Regions from separate parts of the Streptomyces sp. NPDC006174 genome, predicted to be linked through region 4. Evidence: riboswitches for the same ligand, from Rfam matches in the RefSeq annotation. Region 4 holds a riboswitch; each other region holds the start of a gene.
What was found. A riboswitch is a leader RNA that binds a small molecule or an ion and turns the genes downstream of it on or off. The one in region 4 is predicted to bind cyclic di-AMP.
Positions count from the first base shown of each region.

Region 1: it holds a riboswitch for cyclic di-AMP, as region 4 does, so the genes downstream of both, ABZ267_RS25640 (C40 family peptidase) here and ABZ267_RS17350 (transglycosylase family protein) in region 4, are expected to answer to the same signal.
Region 2: it holds a riboswitch for cyclic di-AMP, as region 4 does, so the genes downstream of both, ABZ267_RS30715 (M23 family metallopeptidase) here and ABZ267_RS17350 (transglycosylase family protein) in region 4, are expected to answer to the same signal.
Region 3: it holds a riboswitch for cyclic di-AMP, as region 4 does, so the genes downstream of both, ABZ267_RS00455 (NlpC/P60 family protein) here and ABZ267_RS17350 (transglycosylase family protein) in region 4, are expected to answer to the same signal.

Region 1 is NZ_JBEXTJ010000012.1:97,440-101,819, forward strand. It holds gene ABZ267_RS25625 (ATP-binding protein) at 1-133, shown strand, start outside; gene ABZ267_RS25630 (LysR family transcriptional regulator) at 162-1,073, opposite strand; gene ABZ267_RS25635 (LysE family translocator) at 1,146-1,823, shown strand; gene ABZ267_RS25640 (C40 family peptidase) at 1,899-2,369, opposite strand; cyclic di-AMP (ydaO/yuaA leader) riboswitch at 2,373-2,560, opposite strand; gene ABZ267_RS25645 (hypothetical protein) at 2,914-3,219, opposite strand; gene ABZ267_RS25650 (ATP-dependent Clp protease proteolytic subunit) at 3,227-3,862, opposite strand; gene ABZ267_RS25655 (excalibur calcium-binding domain-containing protein) at 4,011-4,380, opposite strand, start outside.
Region 2 is NZ_JBEXTJ010000018.1:19,222-23,601, reverse strand. It holds gene ABZ267_RS30735 (endonuclease NucS domain-containing protein) at 1-514, opposite strand, end outside; tRNA gene ABZ267_RS30730 (tRNA-Met) at 660-733, shown strand; gene ABZ267_RS30725 (MerR family transcriptional regulator) at 868-1,614, shown strand; gene ABZ267_RS30720 (PP2C family protein-serine/threonine phosphatase) at 1,763-2,992, shown strand; cyclic di-AMP (ydaO/yuaA leader) riboswitch at 3,203-3,355, shown strand; gene ABZ267_RS30715 (M23 family metallopeptidase) at 3,367-4,380, shown strand, end outside.
Region 3 is NZ_JBEXTJ010000001.1:93,114-97,493, reverse strand. It holds gene pcrA (DNA helicase PcrA) at 1-1,515, opposite strand, end outside; cyclic di-AMP (ydaO/yuaA leader) riboswitch at 1,775-1,942, shown strand; gene ABZ267_RS00455 (NlpC/P60 family protein) at 1,941-3,164, shown strand; gene ABZ267_RS00450 (AIPR family protein) at 3,679-4,380, opposite strand, start outside.
Region 4 is NZ_JBEXTJ010000007.1:95,853-100,232, reverse strand. It holds gene ABZ267_RS17360 (cytochrome P450) at 1-1,068, shown strand, start outside; gene ABZ267_RS17355 (transglycosylase family protein) at 1,255-2,319, shown strand; cyclic di-AMP (ydaO/yuaA leader) riboswitch at 2,611-2,808, shown strand; gene ABZ267_RS17350 (transglycosylase family protein) at 2,814-3,521, shown strand; gene eno (phosphopyruvate hydratase) at 3,858-4,380, shown strand, end outside.

The DNA of each region.
Region 1 (4,380 bases), on a different contig from region 4:
CAACGGGCGCGGCATGGTGATCATCCGGGCACTGGCCAAGGAGTACGGCGGCCGGCTGACGGTCGTCCCGACGGCCGAGGGCGGCAAGACAGTCTGGATCGCGCTGCCGTGGGCGGTACCGGTCCAGGGCTGAGAGCCGGGCGCGGGCGGGACGGCGGAGTTCAGGCCGCCGCCCGGCCGAACCCGCTGCGCAGCAGGGCCAGCAGCGTCGCCGCCGCCGCGGTCGCCCGGTCGCCGCGGTGCACCACGGAGATGGTCCGGCGGAACTCCGCGGGCTCCAGCCGCCGGACCGCCAGCGGCGTGGCCGACAGCGACGCCACCATCTCCGGCACCACCGCCACCCCGAGCCCCGCACTGACCAGCGCGCACACCAGCGCGTAGCCGGGCGACTCGCACACCACCGCCGGTGCGGCGCCCGCCGCCGCCAGCGCGCTCTCCACCCCGCGCCGGGGCGGATGGGCCGGAGCGCTGCTGATCAGCGGCCGGCCCGCCAGCTCGGCGACCGGCAGCCGCCCGGTGCCTTCGGAGAGCCGGTGGCCGACCGCCGTCGCCAGTACCAGCTCCTCGACCAGCAGCGGCTCGACGGTGACCCCGACGGGCGGCGGGTCGGCCACCGCCGGCTCGTACGTGTGGGTCAGCGCCAGGTCCACCTCGCCGGCGGTGACCGCCGCGACGCCGTCCGGCGGCTCGCACTCGGTGACGGCCAGCTCCACATCCGGATGGGCCCGCCGGAACGCGCTCAGGACCGGCGGCAGCAGATGCACCCCGGCCGTCGTGAACGTCCCGACCCGCAGCCTGCCGCCCGACAGCCCGGCCAGCTGCGCCAGCTCGTGCCGCGCCTGTTCCAGCTCGTCCAGCACCCGCCGCGCCCGGCCCGCCAACAGCTCACCGGCGGCCGTCAGCCGCGCGCCGCGATGGTGGCGCACCAGCAGCGTCGCGCCGGCCTCCCGCTCCAGTTTGGCCAGCTGCTGGGAGAGTGCGGGCGCGGTGTAGCCCAGGTGGGCGGCGGCCCGGGTGATCGATCCGGTCTCGGCGACCGCCACCAGCGCGGTGAGCCGCGTCGGGTCGTACATGAAGCGTTCCTTTAGGCAGACCCAGAAGATTCCAAGTACACGCTAAAGGCTCCGCCGGTCCACGCTGGACCCATGGACGCACAACTGATCGCCTTCACCGGGGTCGCCGCCGGGATGGTCGCGCTGCCCGGAGCCGACTTCACCGTCGTCGTACGCAACGCTCTGGCCTCGCGCACCGCCGGTCTGGCCACCGCGCTCGGTATCGCCGGAGGACTGCTCATCCATACCGCGCTCGCCGTGGCCGGCCTCGCGGCGGTGCTGCTGACGATGCCGGTACTGTTCCGCACGGTCCAGCTGCTCGGCGGCGCGTACGTGCTCCACCTCGGGATCAGCGCGCTGTACGCGATCCGGCGCCGGGTCGCCGAGGAGAGCCGCACGCCGGACCAGGTGCCGTCTGAGGGGCCCGAGGCGTCCGGCGGCGGACCGGAACAGCCGGTACGCGAAGGGTTCGGGCGCGCGCTGCGGCAGGGCTTCCTGACCAACGCGCTCAATCCCAAGGCGCCGGTCCTCTTCCTCAGCCTGCTGCCGCAGTTCGTCCCGGCCGGGCAGCCGCCGCTGCCCAGGACCCTGCTGCTCGCCGCCCTGGTCGTCGCTCTCGCCCTGGTGTGGTTCCCGGCCCTCGCCCTGCTCGTGGACCGGCTGGGACGGTGGCTGCGCCGGCCGCGTACCGCCCGGGCGATCGAGGGCGGCAGCGGCGTGGCGCTCACCGGACTGGGACTGGCGCTGGTGGCCGGGCCCCTCCTGCGCTGAGGTGCGCAGAGGGGGCCCGTGCCGCCCGCGGAGGAGAAGAGTGCGGCCGCAAGGGAAGAGCGTCCGGTCGGTGGGTCAGCGGACCCGTCCGTACCAGACGCTCTTGGACCAGATTTTCGCCTTGCGGACCACGTCCCCGGATTTGGGGGAGTGCCAGATCTTGCCGCCTCCGGCGTAGATGCCCACGTGGTAGACGCTGCGCCCGGAATGGAAGAAGACCAGGTCACCGAGTTTGCGCTGCGACTTCGAGATATGGCGGGTCTTGTTGTACTGCTGCTGTGCGGTGCGGGGAAGTTTTTTCCCGGCCTTCTTGAACGAGTAGAGAGTCAGTCCCGAGCAGTCGAACCGGCTGGGACCTGCTGCTCCGTACTTGTAGGGAGCACCCTTCTTCGACGCGGCGATCTTGAGCGCCTTCGTCGAATGGGTGGCGGCCTCGGCGTCGTTGACGAGGCCGGGCGCCAGCATCGCGGACGTCACGGCGAAGGTGAGTACGGAAGCCGTACCGACCCGGGCGAACAGAGACGGGACATGAACCTGCGCAGACATGCGCAACCCTTCGTCAGCCGCCTGTGAAGGATGACCTGTCGGGTTCGGGCTGGCGAAGTTGCCCGGCCGCGCGATGCGGCTTCACCCCGAGGGCTTACCGGTCTCCCGGTCGGCCCGTTGTGCTCGGGTCCTCCACTCCTGCCGATCCACTCCTTGTCGACCAGTCATCCGGGAGGCGGCAGGACTCGGCGTCCACCCGGACCGCCCCGCCGCGGTGGCGGGGGCTTGTCGTCCCAGGGATCTTGACTCACGAAGTGCCGGATTTCCGAGCTGAAACGGCGATTTGTGAGTCTCCTCACCACTGATCCATTCAGGTGGACAGGAGGCATTCGCGCCCGCTGGCGAGCCCGGCGCACACCCTCGTACCAGCGACGAAAGGGTGGATTTCGAGTACGACCCGTGCGTCGAGCGCAAGTTGGGACGTCGCTCGCGCGGGTGATCGCCTACGCCGAACGAGCGAGGAAAATCGGTCGCGGAACCGGGCGTGTCGCACGCCAGGTCGACCGGCCCGCTCCCGTAATGCGCTCCCGGCGCGCGTGGCGGCTCAGTTCGGAGCCGGCGGCATGGTGACCCTGCCTGCCCGCCGCTCGCCGTCCAGCACCCGCAGGGCCCGCGCGAGCGTCGCCGCGTGGATCTGCCGCTCACCGCGCTCGTGCATCAGGGCCAGCGCGTCGCGCAGGGCCGCCGCTCCGGAGGCCAGGGCCTGCGCGGCCCGCAGTGCGCTGTAGGTGTCGCTGCCGCGCGCCGGGTTGATGCGTCCCACCTGGTCGAGGACCGCCAGGTAACAGTCGATGAACTCGCCCTCGGCGCGGGTCAGTGCGGGCAGCGGCGGGAACTTTGGCGGCTCCATCGGCGGGTCACCTCACGTCGTGCGGCGGCTGGGAGAGCGCGCGGTTCTCCACGACGTGGTCCACCAGCCCGTAGGCGCGAGCGGCCTCCGCGTCGAGGATGGTGTCGCGCTCGACGTCGGCGGTGACCCGCTCGGCGGTCCGGCCTGTGTGCCGGACCAGCATCTGAGTGAACAGCTCGCGGGTGCGCACCAGTTCGCGCGCGTGGATCTCCAGGTCGGACGGCTGGCCCCGCAGCGGCTCGGCCCGTGCGGGTCGCTCAATGACTACCCGCGCGCCGGGCAGAGCATGTCGCCGCCCGGGAGCTCCGGCGGCCAGCAGAGCGGCCGCGTAGGAGCCGGCCTGCCCGAGGCAGAAGGTCTCCACCTCGCACGTCAGGTACCGCATCGTGTCGTAGACCGCCGCCATCGCCGCGAACGAGCCGCCGGGACAGTTGATGTAGAGGGCCAGCGGCCGGTCCGGCTCCGCGTGCTCCAGGTACATGAGCTGCGCGATCAGATCGCTCGCCGCGGTGTCGTCGATCGGGCTTCCGAGGAGGACGATCCGCTCGGACAGGAGCTTGGAGTACGGGTCCTGGGTGCGGGTTCCGGTCGCGGTGCGCTCGGTGAACTCGGGAAGTACGTGACGGGCGTCGGGTCGGATCATGGCGGAGCCCCTCTCCTGGGCGCGTGACGGAACGCAAGGAGCAGCGCAGGTGCGGCCCTACGCTCACGCTCCGTCAAAAATGTACAGGACGTACAGAGGAGGAGAGGGGCTTCCGTGTTCGCGGGATCCAGGAGCGGGCGGTGGACTGCTACTCGCAGCCGACTCCGTCGCCGTCGCGGTCGAGGTGGGAGGCGTACCCGGGGTCGCCTTGTCTGATGGGCGCGGCCCCCGCGGCACGGACGGCCGTGCAGTTCTTGTAGTACGTGGAGCCGCCGGCGGAGTCGTCGTCCTCGTCGTAGACCGGGTCGGGCGCCTCGGCGGCGGGCTCCGGCGGAGGAGCGGTGACGGTCACCCGTACCTTCTTGATCTTCGTGACCGTGGGGGCCGGTTCCGGGCTCGCCGTCACCGTGACCTTCGCCGTCTCCGTCACGGTGACGGTCACCGTCGGCCCCGGCTCGGCCTTCACCGCCGCCGTCCGCACGGTCTCCGGCTCCTCGCCGGTGGCGCCGATCCCGATG
Region 2 (4,380 bases), on a different contig from region 4:
AGAGCACGTTGAGAGGGACCTGGTAGCCCGAGGCGAGGTAGGTCACGATCCGCTCGGTCGCGGCGTCGATCTCGCTCGCCACGACCGTGAGCGTGTGCGCGTTGTTCAGGACGTCGGGCGGCCCGCCGCCGAACCGCAGCGCGAACGCCTCGTCCAGCTCCTCCGCGAGACCGCGCGCACGGGCGTACGCGGCGTACTTCTCCCGTACGTCCTCGTTGCCGAGGTCCTGGACCCAGGAGCCGTAGTCGAGCAGCTGGGCGACCACTTCACGCGGTGTGCGGTCCCGCTTCAGCTCCAGCACGTGCAGGCCGCCGTCGGCGTCGATGGCCAGCAGATCGACGAACTTGCCGTGGTCGGTGAGCACTTGCCGGCCGATCAGCAGCAGGCGTCTGCCCAGGATCTCCGGATCGGCCTCGATGAGGTCCTCCAGGCGTGACTCCAGCGCCATCGGCCGGGTCGCCACCCGCTTCGGCTTGCCGTCGTCCACCCGCCACAGCCCGAACTCCAACGGCATCGTGTGCCCCCTCTCGGTCCCGCGACGTCGAGCGGATGTTCCCAGGACCGTTGTCACGTCGGCATGCTCCTGCCGTAGCTTGCCAGTCCTCGCGAGCGGTGTGGTCGGGGCGGCCGCTCCGATGGCGTAGAGTTGTGTCTACCGACGCGGGGTGGAGCAGCTCGGTAGCTCGCTGGGCTCATAACCCAGAGGTCGCAGGTTCAAATCCTGTCCCCGCTACTGAAGATCCAGGCCCGGTACGCAGATCACTGATCGCGTACCGGGCCTGAGTCGTTTCCGGGGCCCGGTCCTTTCCGGAGCCCGACCCATTCCGGTTTGACCTTGACGCAACGTAAAGATCTAGCGTTCTCGGCATGGAGTGGTCCATCCAGGAAATCGCCAGAAAGGCCGGCACCACCAGCCGCACGCTCCGGCACTACGGGGACCTCGGTCTCCTGACGCCGAGCCGGCTCGGGAGCAACGGCTACCGCTACTACGACCAGGACGCCCTCGTCCGGCTGCAGCGCATCCTGCTGCTGCGGGAGCTCGGGCTGTCGTTGCCCGCGATCAAGGACGTGCTCGAAGGGCAGCGGGACACGGGTGTGGCGTTGCGGGCGCATCTGCGGCTGCTCGAACAGGAGCAGGCACGCATCGGGCGGCAGATCGCCTCGGTGCGGACCACTCTCCACAAGACGGAGGAGGGGACGGAACTCATGGCCGAGGAAGTGTTCGACGGGTTCGACCACACCGCTCATGAGCGGGAGGTGACCGAGCGCTGGGGCCGCGCGGCGTACGAGGAGGGCGACCGGTGGTGGCGTTCGCTCGGGGAGGAGGGGAGGAAGGCCTTCCTCGGCGAGCATGAAGCCATCGCGCGGGACTGGGGGCTCGCCCGGGAGGCCGGGGCCGATGCCGGTGGTGAGCAGGCTCAGGAGATCGCGCGGCGGCACTGCGCGTGGCTGTCGGCCTCCAAGGAGCCCAGCCGTTCGTACGTCATCGGGCTCGGCGAGATGTATGTCGCCGATCCGCGCTTCGGAAAGAACTACGATCGCTACGGGGACGGCACCGCCGCCTTCGTACGGGATGCACTGACGATCTACGCCGAACGCCGGCTCTCCGACTGAGCACGGAGGGCCTCCGCTCCAGGCCCGCTTCCCCCTATTCGGCCGATGACGGGTCGCCGCACGGCGCGGCTCCGGGAAGCCTGGACGGGGCGCGGTACCGTCCGCAGCCGTGGCCGGACCGGGCAGCAGGAGTGCACAGGTGGTGGGGATGGCGGAGAAGGGGCGCGGGCTCGTGAAGGCGAGCCTCGGGATCCCCGGGCGTGCCGCGCCCGGCTCCACGGGGCGCGGGAGGCCGGTGGTGGCGCGGAGCGTCGGGACCCGGCGGTTCGTGCGGCTGCTGCCGGTGCTGCTGATCGGCGGCGGGCTCCTCTTCGACACGCTCGCACCGGCCAATTTCACCGCCGTACCTCTGTTCGTGGCCGCGCCGCTGATCGCCGCACCGTTCTTCTCGCTCGCCAGCACGATCCGTACGGGAGTGGCTTCGGTCCTCTCCGTCATCGCGATGCGGATCTCCGACGGCACCTCCACCCAGGTCGTCCCGGTCATCGAGATGATCACGGTCCTCACCGCCGCGGCCCTGGCCCTCGTCATCAACGGGGTCGTGCGCCGCAGCAACGAGCAGCTGGCCTCGGCGCGGGTCATCGCGGAGACCGCCATGCGGGCCGTGCTGCCGACGCCGGCGGAGCGGATCGGCGGGCTCCAGGTGGCGGCGCGGTACGAGGCGGCGCAGGCGGACGAGTTCGTCGGCGGCGACCTGTTCGCGGTGGCGGACACTCCGTACGGCGTACGCCTGGTCGTCGGTGACGTGCGCGGCAAGGGGCTGGACGCCGTGGAGGCGGTGGCGGTGATCATCGGCGCGTTCCGGGAGGCCGCCGAGCAGGAGCGGTCGCTGGAGGGCGTGGCGCAGCGGCTGGAGCGGGCGCTGGCGCGGGAAGGGACGCGGCGGTACGGGCTGGACGCCATGGAGGGGTTCATCACCGCCGTACTGGCCGAGATCCCGCCCGGCTCCGCCTCGCTGCGCCTCGTCAACCGCGGCCATCCCGAGCCGATCCTGCTGCACGCGGACGGGGCGCTGGAGGTCCTCGCGCCGAGCGTGCCCGCCATGCCGCTCGGCATGGACCTCGGCGTGTGGCCCGACCGGTCCGACGAGTGGGAGCTGCCCGCCGGTTCGACGCTGCTCGCCTTCACGGACGGCCTCTCCGAGGCGCGCGACCCGAGCGGTGTCTTCTACGACCCGGCGGCCCGGCTGCGCGGCCGTATCTTTCCCGGCCCCGAGGAGCTGCTCTCGGCGCTCACCGACGACGTACGGCTGCACACCGGGGGGCAGTCGACGGACGACATGGCGCTGCTCGCGGTCAGCCGGCCGGCGGAGGGCCAGCCGCCGCGTCGGACGACGGTGAAGATCGTCGGCCGGGGCGATGACACGGTGCGTAATTGAAGAGCACCGCTCCGCATAACAGTTGACACACCATCAGAAAAAGAGGTGTGGACGAGGGGTCGTCAAGTCGTCCGATTCGGGACGCTTGTGGGTGGTAAGTCCCCGTCGAAGTCGTTAATGATCAACAGGAACAGCTTGGAATCGGGCCCGTCTGTCTATTAACGTTCGATAACGCAGCGCGGTCGTCCCAGCCGTCGTCAGAGACGGCGCCGTGCGCGAGCGCCGAATTCCGCAAGGGAACCGGGGAACCACCTACATGGGGTGAATCGGACGCCTGCGTCTCGTGAGAGGCGGAGGGGCCCGTAGGAGACCTTCCTGCTCCGAACCCGTCAGCTAACCCGGTAGGCGAGAAGGAAGGAAAGGAGTGCGCCCACGTGGCGTCCAACAACCCTGCCCCTGAGGCCCCGTCACCCTTCACCACCGACGGCCTCGGCGGCCCGGAGCGGACGTGGGAGGAGTGGAACCCCACCGCGGAGTCCATCCGTCCCGTGCGCGGCAAGCACCGCGTGGCGAAGCAGCGAGGTCTCGCCCGTAGCTCCACCGTCCTCGGGGTCGGCGTCATAGCGGCCGTCGGTGCGGGTGGCATGGCCACCGCCCAGAGCAAGCCGCCGGTCTCCATCTCTCTTCCCGATTCCATCGCGGACAACCTCCCCGACGCCAAGTCCCTTCCCGGCGTCGGGGCGTTCATGTCCGACGAGGCCGAGCCCGCCCCGGTCCTCGCGGCCGCTCCGCTCACCTCCGCGGGCATCACGACCGCCGAGGCCGAGCAGGGCACCACCGACGCCGGCGAGGCCCTGCGCGCCCGGATCCTCCAGCAGGCCGAGCAGCAGCAGGCCAACGCGGACGCCGAGGCCAAGGCCGCCGAGGAGAAGGCCGCGGCCGAGAAGGCCGCCGCCGAGGCGAAGAAGCAGCAGGACGAGGCCGAGGCGAAGGTCAAGGCCAAGGCCGCCGCCGAGAAGAAGGCGGCCGAGGAGGCCGCGGCGAAGAAGGCCGAGGAGGAGCGCCTCGCCAAGCTCCGCGCCAGCTACACGCTGCCGACCTCCTCGTACACGATCACCTCGACCTACGGTCAGTCAGGCGCCCTGTGGTCCTCGGGCCAGCACACCGGCCTGGACTTCGCCGGGTCGGCCGGTACGCCGATCAAGGCCGTGCACGGCGGCACGATCACGTCGGCGGGCTGGGCCCAGGCGTACGGCTACCGCACGGTGCTCCAGCTCGAGGACGGCACGGAGATCTGGTACGCCCACCAGTCGTCGATCGAGGTCTCGGTCGGCCAGAAGGTCACCACCGGCCAGACCATCGGCCGCATGGGCGACACCGGCAACGTGACCGGCGTCCACCTCCACCTGGAGGTCCGCACCGCCGGCGGCTCGGCGATGGACCCGGCG
Region 3 (4,380 bases), on a different contig from region 4:
GGAGATCTTCTCGCGCAGCGACAGTGCGTCGATCATCGCCTCGGCGCGGTCGCCGATGCCGCGCTTGGGCACGTTGAGGATGCGGCGGAGCGGAACAGTGTCCTCGGGGTTGGCGAGGACACGGAGGTAGGCCAGGACGTCCCGGACCTCCTTGCGCTCGTAGAAGCGCACGCCGCCGACGACCTTGTAGGGCAGGCCGACGCGGATGAAGATCTCTTCGAAGACACGGGACTGGGCGTTGGTGCGGTAGAAGACGGCGACGTCGCCCGCCTTCGCGTCGCCCTTGTCGGTGAGCCGGTCGATCTCCTCGGCGACGAACTGCGCCTCGTCGTGCTCGGTGTCCGCGACATAGCCGGTGATGCGCGCGCCGGAGCCGGCGTTGGTCCACAGGTTCTTCGGGCGACGGCTCTCGTTGCGCTCGATGACGGCGTTGGCGGCGGAGAGGATCGTCTGTGTGGAGCGGTAGTTCTGCTCCAGGAGGATCGTCTTCGCGTTGGGATAGTCCTCCTCGAACTGGAGGATGTTACGGATGGTCGCGCCGCGGAAGGCGTAGATCGACTGGTCCGCGTCACCGACGACACACAGCTCGGCCGGAGCGTCGGCGGCCTCTCCGGACGGGCCGACCAGCTCCCGTACGAGCGTGTACTGGGCGTGGTTGGTGTCCTGGTACTCGTCGACCAGGACGTGCCGGAAGCGGCGGCGGTAGTGCTCGGCGACGTCCGGGAAGGCCTGGAGGAGGTGGACCGTCGTCATGATGATGTCGTCGAAGTCCAGCGCGTTGGCCTCGCGCAGGCGGGCCTGGTAGAGCGCGTACGCCTGGGCCAGCGTCTTCTCGAAACCGTCGGCGGCCTGCCCGGCGAAGGTCTCCTCGTCGATGAGCTCGTTCTTGAGGTTGGAGACCTTGGCGGTGAAGGACTTCGGCGGATAGCGCTTGGGGTCCAGGTCGAGATCGCGGCAGACCAGGGCCATGAGGCGCTTGGAGTCGGCGGCGTCGTAGATCGAGAACGACGAGGTGAAGCCGAGCTTCTTGGACTCGCGGCGCAGGATGCGGACGCACGCGCTGTGGAAGGTCATGACCCACATGGCGTTGGCGCGCGGGCCGACCAGCTGCTCGACGCGCTCCTTCATCTCGCCCGCGGCCTTGTTGGTGAAGGTGATCGCGAGGATCTGTCCCGGGTGGACTCCGCGCTCGGCCAGCAGGTGGGCGATGCGGTGGGTCAGCACGCGGGTCTTGCCGGAGCCGGCCCCGGCGACGATGAGCAGCGGCGACCCGGCGTGCACGACGGCGGCGCGCTGCTCGGTGTTCAGCCCGTCGAGCAGCGCGGCGGAGTCGATCACCGGGCGCGGGTGACCGTCGCGGTAATACCCGTCGCGCGGCGGCGGAGGCGCGTCGTAGGCGCCCTCGAAGAGCCCCTCCGGCACCGCTTCGGGTGCGTGGTCCTCGGGGGGCGGCGGCGGGCCGTCCTCCGCGGACTGGAGGCCGGTCAGGAAACTGTCGTCAAAGAGGCTGCTCATCGCCTCCCGAGTCTAGGCGGCCGCACTGACAACCTTCGGCCGAAGGCCGGAAGCGACCGTTCCCAGCCGTACGCACCGAGAGCGGACCTCCACGTTCCGTGAAGAAAGGCCCGGTAGGAGGGGGTGCGGGGCCCTGGATCCGGAAAGGTCACGAAAATGTATCGGGCATATCGCTCATCCTCCTTCCCAGCGGTGCCACCGGTTGGCTAGCGTGCTCGGTCAGGTGATCCGTAATCTCCCTGAGACGAACCGCGTCTCACGGTCACCTCTGCCGAATCCGTCCTGCCCTCCCAGCAGTTCGGAACCGGGGACCCACACGCGTAACCGGGGTGAATCGGTCCATACCCTCGCACAACGGACCGTAGGACAGCCTTCCGTTCCGTCCGAACCCGACAGCTAACCCGGTAGGCGGTCCACGGAAGGAGATGCCGGTCTTGGCATCGCATCGCAAGCCGCGCACGAAGGTGCGCACGACCACCCCCGCCGTCGGGTTCACGACGGCCGCGCTGGCCTCGGTGACGCTGCTCTCCACGCAGAGCGCGACCGCGGCCCCCGCCGAGCCGAAGCCGGCCATCGAGGACGTCCAGAAGAAGGTCGACGAGCTCTACCGGCAGGCGGGCAGCGCGACCCAGCAGTACAACCGGGCGAAGACCGCCTCCACCGCCCAGCGCACCAAGGTCGACACGCTGCTCTCCGACGTGGCGAAGCGGACCGAGAAGATCAACGAGGCACGCCGGGAGCTCGGCGCCTTCGCGGCCGAGCAGTACCGCACCGGCGGTATCGCGCCGACCGCCACCTTCTTCCTGGCGGACGACCCGCAGGCGTACTTCGACCAGAGCCGGCTGATGAGCCGGTCGACGGAGCGCCGGCAGAAGGCCGTCGACGACTTCCGTACGCAGCAGGCCGCGGCGTCGAAGAAGCGCGCGGAGGCCGTGCGGAGCCTGGAGTCGCTCACCGAGACGCAGACCACGCTCCGCTCCAGCAAGCAGAAGGTGCAGACGAAGCTCACCGAGGCCCGGTCCCTGCTCGCGAAGCTGACCGCCGAGGAGAAGGCGCGGCTGGCGGAGCTGGAGCGCAAGAAGGAGGCCGAGGCCAGGGAGAAGGCGAAGCGCCTCGCCGCCCGCCAGGCCGCCGAGGCCAAGGAGCGCGAGGAGCGCGAGGCGGCGGAGAAGAAGGCACGCGAGGAGGCCGCGAAGGAGTCGGGCGGAGACAGCGGCTCCGGTTCCGGCAGCGGTACGGGGACGAGTCCGGGATCCGGTACGGGCACGGGTACGGGCGCCGGGACCGGCAGCGGCTACGCCACCAAGGCCGAGAAGGTGCTGGCCTTCGCGCGCGCCCAGATCGGCAAGCCGTACGTGTGGGGCGCCTCGGGCCCGTCCTCGTACGACTGCTCCGGGCTGACCCAGGCGGTCTGGCGGGAGGCCGGCGTCACGCTGCCCCGGACCACCTGGGACCAGGTGAAGGTGGGCACGCGGGTCGCCACGACCGACCTGCAACCCGGCGACCTGGTCTTCTTCTACGACGACATCAGCCACGTCGGCGTCTACAAGGGCGACGGGATGATGATCCACGCGCCGAAGCCGGGAGCGAACGTCCGCGAGGAGTCGATCTACTCCATGCCGATCTACGGCAGCGTGCGTCCGGCGTAATGCCAGGTAGGCAGTCGCAGAACCGCATAGACCAGTCGGAGTCTCAGCGATCTGTCGTCGATTCGCCATCTGCGACAGATCGCCGAGAATCGCCCAGCAGAGTGCTTCTCAGCGATGCACAATATTCTCGCTTCGCCGGACCCACGGAACAGGGCGACTCACGGCTAGTTTCGGTCGCAACCACTTTCTGTGCACCTATCCTGCACGGCCTGCTCGACCACCAGGACGCGAAGTTCCACGGTGCCCACATCCGCAGGAGGACCGGCATCGATCCTAGAAGCGTCTGCGCCCAGATCAAGAGAATGGAACGGGCCCACCGGCCCACCAGTCCGCCCGCCCGAGACCGAAAACTGTTAGTTCGCAGAAGCGCGGGCCGCCTGCGGTCCCGGGCGTTGGCGCACCTGGTCGCCAAATAAATAAATTCCGTTGCGCGCAGTCCATCCAGGGCGGATCATCGGCCCAGAAATTCCTGCACCGCCCGGACTGTCCCGTCGTTTCGTTTGCCTAGGAGTCGTCAGGCAGGAGGTGCGGGCGTAAGCGCAACCGGCCAGCGCGACTTGGCCGTGTATCTGCTCAATCGCCTATCGATTTCACTGGCCCACTCTCCGCCCTTGGCAAGAACACCAAGATCGTCAACGCCTGTGGCTTTGACCACGGAATCCCTGGAAACAATAACCCATTCATATACACGATTCAGAAACGCGGCGTCGAGGACAGAGAGATCAAGACCTGCCACAGCCTTCCCTTGAGGACGGGACGATTTGAGCGCAAACGCTGTAGCAGCCCTGGCTAGATGGAAGCGGATATTGGAACGCTCATGGCGACCACTCAGGCCGGCCTCCACAATAAGGAATTCATCGACGGATTTCATGACACGGATACTACGCAGATAAGCCTCCAGAGGAATTGTGTTCCTGAAGACTTGCTCATACCTCTTCCGCACCAGGGTGGAGGGCGCACCACGGGCAACTTGAGGTTGCTGAAGAAGGATTCCACCCACCGCCTGCGCGAGTTCGAGAACCTCTACAATCTGAGTGTGCGGCTTCCCCATGTTCTTGTAATGATTCTTCTTTCGCTCGTAGTAGTACCCATTGCGATGGAAATACTCCTCAATATTACGCTGGAAAGGGTCTCCGGAGCGCAGTGAAGCCGCTGACACTCGGTTCTGACTATTCGTGGCCTTGATCACTTGCGCGGTAATGGCGTCGTCCCGGGT
Region 4 (4,380 bases):
GGGTCCGCGGCGGCCAAGGGGAAGACGGGGATTCCGGGGGAGCGCAAGGCGGAGCTGATGACGCATCTGCTCAACATCGACCCGCCGGACCACACCCGGTTGCGCCGGCTCGTCTCCAAGGCGTTCACTCCGCGCCGGGTCGCGGAGTTCGCGCCCCGGGTGCAGGAGCTGACCGATCGGCTGATCGACGACTTCGTCGAGAAGGGAGAGGCGGACCTCATCCACGACTTCGCCTTCCCGCTCCCCATCTACGCCATCTGCGACCTGCTCGGCGTTCCGCGCGAGGACCAGGACGACTTCCGGGACTGGGCCGGCATGATGATCCGCCACGGTGGCGGGCCGCGCGGCGGAGTGGCCCGGTCGGTGAAGAAGATGCGCGGCTATCTCGCCGAACTCATCCATCGGAAGAGGGAGAACCCGGGTGACGACCTGATCTCCGGACTCATCCGGGCCAGCGACCACGGCGAGCACCTCACCGAGAACGAGGCCGCGGCGATGGCGTTCATCCTGCTGTTCGCCGGGTTCGAGACGACGGTGAACCTGATCGGGAACGGTACGTACGCTCTCCTCCGCCATCCCGAACAGCGCGCCCGGCTCGAAGAATCGCTGGCGGCGGGCGAGAGCGCGCTGCTGGCCACCGGGATCGAGGAGTTGCTCCGGTTCGACGGGCCGGTCGAGCTCGCGACCTGGCGGTACGCCACCGAGGCGCTGACGCTCGGCGGGCAGGAGATCGCGGCCGGGGATCCGGTGCTGGTGGTGCTGGCGGCGGCGGACCGGGATCCGGAGCGGTTCACGGATCCGGAGGCGCTCGACCTCTCACGGAGTGACAATCAGCATCTCGGTTACGGTCACGGCATCCACTACTGCCTGGGAGCACCGCTGGCCCGGCTGGAGGGTCAGGCTGCGGTGGCGACCCTGCTGAAACGCCTTCCTGGCCTGCGACTTGCGGTGGAACCCGCTGATTTGCGCTGGCGCGGCGGGCTCATCATGCGCGGACTGCGCACGTTGCCGGTCGAGTTCGAGCCGGGACATCGCCTTGAGGAAGGTGACACGCTGTCACCTCTGTGACTTTCACGTGATCTGCGCTGCATCGACTTGTGACATGCGTTCGAGTCCCGCTAGGTTCACGGTTCGACGCGTCGGCCGACCGTTCACCGTTGGCCCGTCCGTCACTTGCGTATCAGCTTCATGCACGCGCGTAACAGCTTCATGCTTCTCAGTTCATGCTTGTCAGTCGCACGGAAGGCAAACTCCATGGGCTCCGCGAACGGCAGACACCGCCGCCCTCGTCAGGCACCCGCCATCGTCGTCGCCGCAGGCGTGACCGGATCGGCCATCGCCATTCCGCTCCTCGGCGCGGCAGGCGCACACGCGGCCGACGCCACCACCTGGGACCGGGTCGCGGAGTGCGAGAGCGGCGGCATGTGGAGTGCCGACCTCGGCAACGGCTACTACGGCGGGCTCCAGTTCTCGCAGGAGACCTGGTCCGCGTACGGCGGCACCGCCTTCGCCGAGCGGGCCGACCTGGCCAGCCGTTCACAGCAGATCGCCGTCGCCGAGAAGGTCCTGGACGACAAGGGCCCGCAAGCGTGGCCGAGCTGCGCGGTGATCTCCGGCCTCGCGGTGGACGGCAGCCTGCCCGGTGTCGACCCCGGTACGGTCCCCTCCACCGACCCCACCAGCCCGACCACTCCCACGCCGGACCCGACGACCGCTCCGGCGGACGAAGTGGATGAAAAGGGCGGAGCGGAGGGTTCCGGCAAGACGGACTCCACCGGCAGGGCGGATGCGACGGACAAGGGTGAGAAGAACGGCGGCGGCGACGCACTGAACCCTTCCGCCGAGCCCTCCACGTCCCCGTCCGCCGGAAAGACCGGAACCCCCAGCTCTCCTGACGCCTCGCAGCCCTCCACCTCCACCCCCGACGCCTCGAAGGGCGCCGACCGCACCGGCGGCAAGCACCGGGGCGTTCCGGCCCCGGAGGAGACCGGCGCGGTGGGCCAGGAGGACGGTCCCCGCGAGTCCGGCCGGCACGCCTCACGCGGCGAGGGTGACGCGCGGGACGGCGGCGCGGTCGTCGACGGCGGCTACACCGTGCAGCCCGGCGACAACCTCTGGGCCATCGCCGACGCGCAGGAACTCCCGCAGGGCTGGACCGGCCTGTACGAGGCCAACAAGGACCTCCTCGGCTCCGACCCGGACCTGATCCTGCCCGGACAGAGCCTGGACCTCGGGCTGAACGAGGCCGGTCGGGAGACCGGCGAGCAGACCGGTCAGGCGGACGTCCAGGAGGGCTCCGAGGCGCCTGCCGCCAACTGATCGAATTCGGGAAAACACCCCGAAAACGCGGGTAGTTCAGAGGCCTATGTCCACTTATGCGTAAGTGAGACATGGGTCTCTTTGCTGCAACTGGCGTGTTGCGTCCGCCTGCTCGGCGTAGATCGCCTCCGACCTGCGGAAACGACCGGTCAGGGTGAGCAAGTAAGCGCCGATTGGGCCAGTATGTCCATCTTTGAATGTCGGGGTTGCCTGTGTTTACGGTCGGAACCGCTCGCACCGCGGGCCCCGTCGACCGTCACGCCGAATCCTGCCGTCGGTCGAAGGGAACAGACGCGTAAAGCGCCGTAGGCAGGAGCGGGGGACCCAGGTAGGCCGCCGGGTCCGTACAGCCTCTTCGAAGGGCAGTCCCTTCGAACTCGGGGACGTACGGGAACGGCTTGGGGTGAAGTCGCGCGCTAGGTCGCGCGACCGGGCAACTCATCAGCCCGAACCCGACAGCTCACCTCGTAGGCGTCGGTGAGGAGATCCGTTCCATGCTGCTGAACAGCAAGGGCAAGCACCGCCGCCCCTCGAAGACCGTCCGTCTCGCCACCCTCGCCGGTGTCGCCGGCGCCGCCGTGGCCGTCCCGCTGATGGGCGCGACCAACGCTTCCGCCGCCTCCGTCGAGACCTGGGACGCCGTCGCCCAGTGCGAGTCCGGCGGCAACTGGTCCATCAACACCGGCAACGGCTACTACGGCGGGCTGCAGTTCTCGCAGTCCAGCTGGGCCGCCGCCGGCGGTACGCAGTACGCCTCGCGCGCCGACCTGGCCTCCAAGGACCAGCAGATCGCCACCGCCGAGAAGCTCCTCGACATGCAGGGTCCGGGCGCCTGGGCCTGCGCCGGCGCCGGCGGCCTCACCAACGACGGTGTGGACCCGGGCGTGAGCACCGGCTCCGGCCAGTCCGCGAGCGAGCCCGAGCAGGCACAGCCCGAGCGCAAGGCCGAGCAGCCCACCACGCGCAGCGAGCAGCGCGAGGCTCCGAAGGCCGAGAGCTCCAAGAAGACCGTCACCACGCCGACCGGCGAGAAGGTCCAGAAGGGCGACGGCGAGTACAAGGTCAAGACCGGCGACACCCTGAGCAAGATCGCCGGCAAGGAAGGCGTCAAGGGCGGCTGGAGCAAGCTCTTCAAGCTCAACGACGACATCGTCAAGGACGCGAACCTGATCTTCCCGGGTCAGCAGCTCCACCTGAAGTAACAGCCGTCTCTCCTCCCCGGAGGGTGGGGGTCCGGCGGCACCCTCCCTCGCACGGCTCCCCGGCCCGGCGCGCTCTCCCCCCGTGCGCGCCGGGCCGGGGTCTTTTCCGTGCGAAGAACCCCTGCGGGCGAGGTGATGCGTTCACCTCTTGTCGCCAACACGTGTTACCAGTCAGTAGATTTCTAGAGATTTGTCCCGTGATGCTGACCCTTGGGTCCTTTTTCGTCCCAGGAGACGGGCGGTCGGCCGACTGACGCGGCCCGGCCGGTTAGGCTCGTGTCGCAAGGCCACAGTGACCCTGCACAACCAGCGTCATATCCCAGAAGGAGATGCCTCGTGCCGTCCATCGACGTCGTCGTAGCCAGGGAAATCCTCGACTCCCGGGGCAACCCCACGGTCGAGGTCGAGGTCGGCCTCGACGACGGCAGCACCGGCCGTGCTGCTGTTCCGTCCGGCGCCTCCACCGGTGCCTTCGAGGCCATCGAGCTTCGCGACGGTGACCCCAACCGCTACCTGGGCAAGGGCGTCGAGAAGGCCGTCCTCGCCGTCATCGAGCAGATCGGCCCGGAGCTCGTCGGGTACGACGCCACCGAGCAGCGCCTCATCGACCAGGCGATGTTCGACCTGGACGCCACCGAGAACAAGGCCTCGCTCGGCGCGAACGCCATCCTCGGTGTCTCGCTCGCCGTCGCGCACGCCGCCTCCGAGGCGTCCGACCTGCCGCTCTTCCGCTACCTCGGCGGCCCGAACGCGCACCTGCTGCCCGTTCCGATGATGAACATCCTGAACGGCGGTTCGCACGCCGACTCCAACGTGGACATCCAGGAGTTCATGATCGCGCCGATCGGTGCGGAGTCCT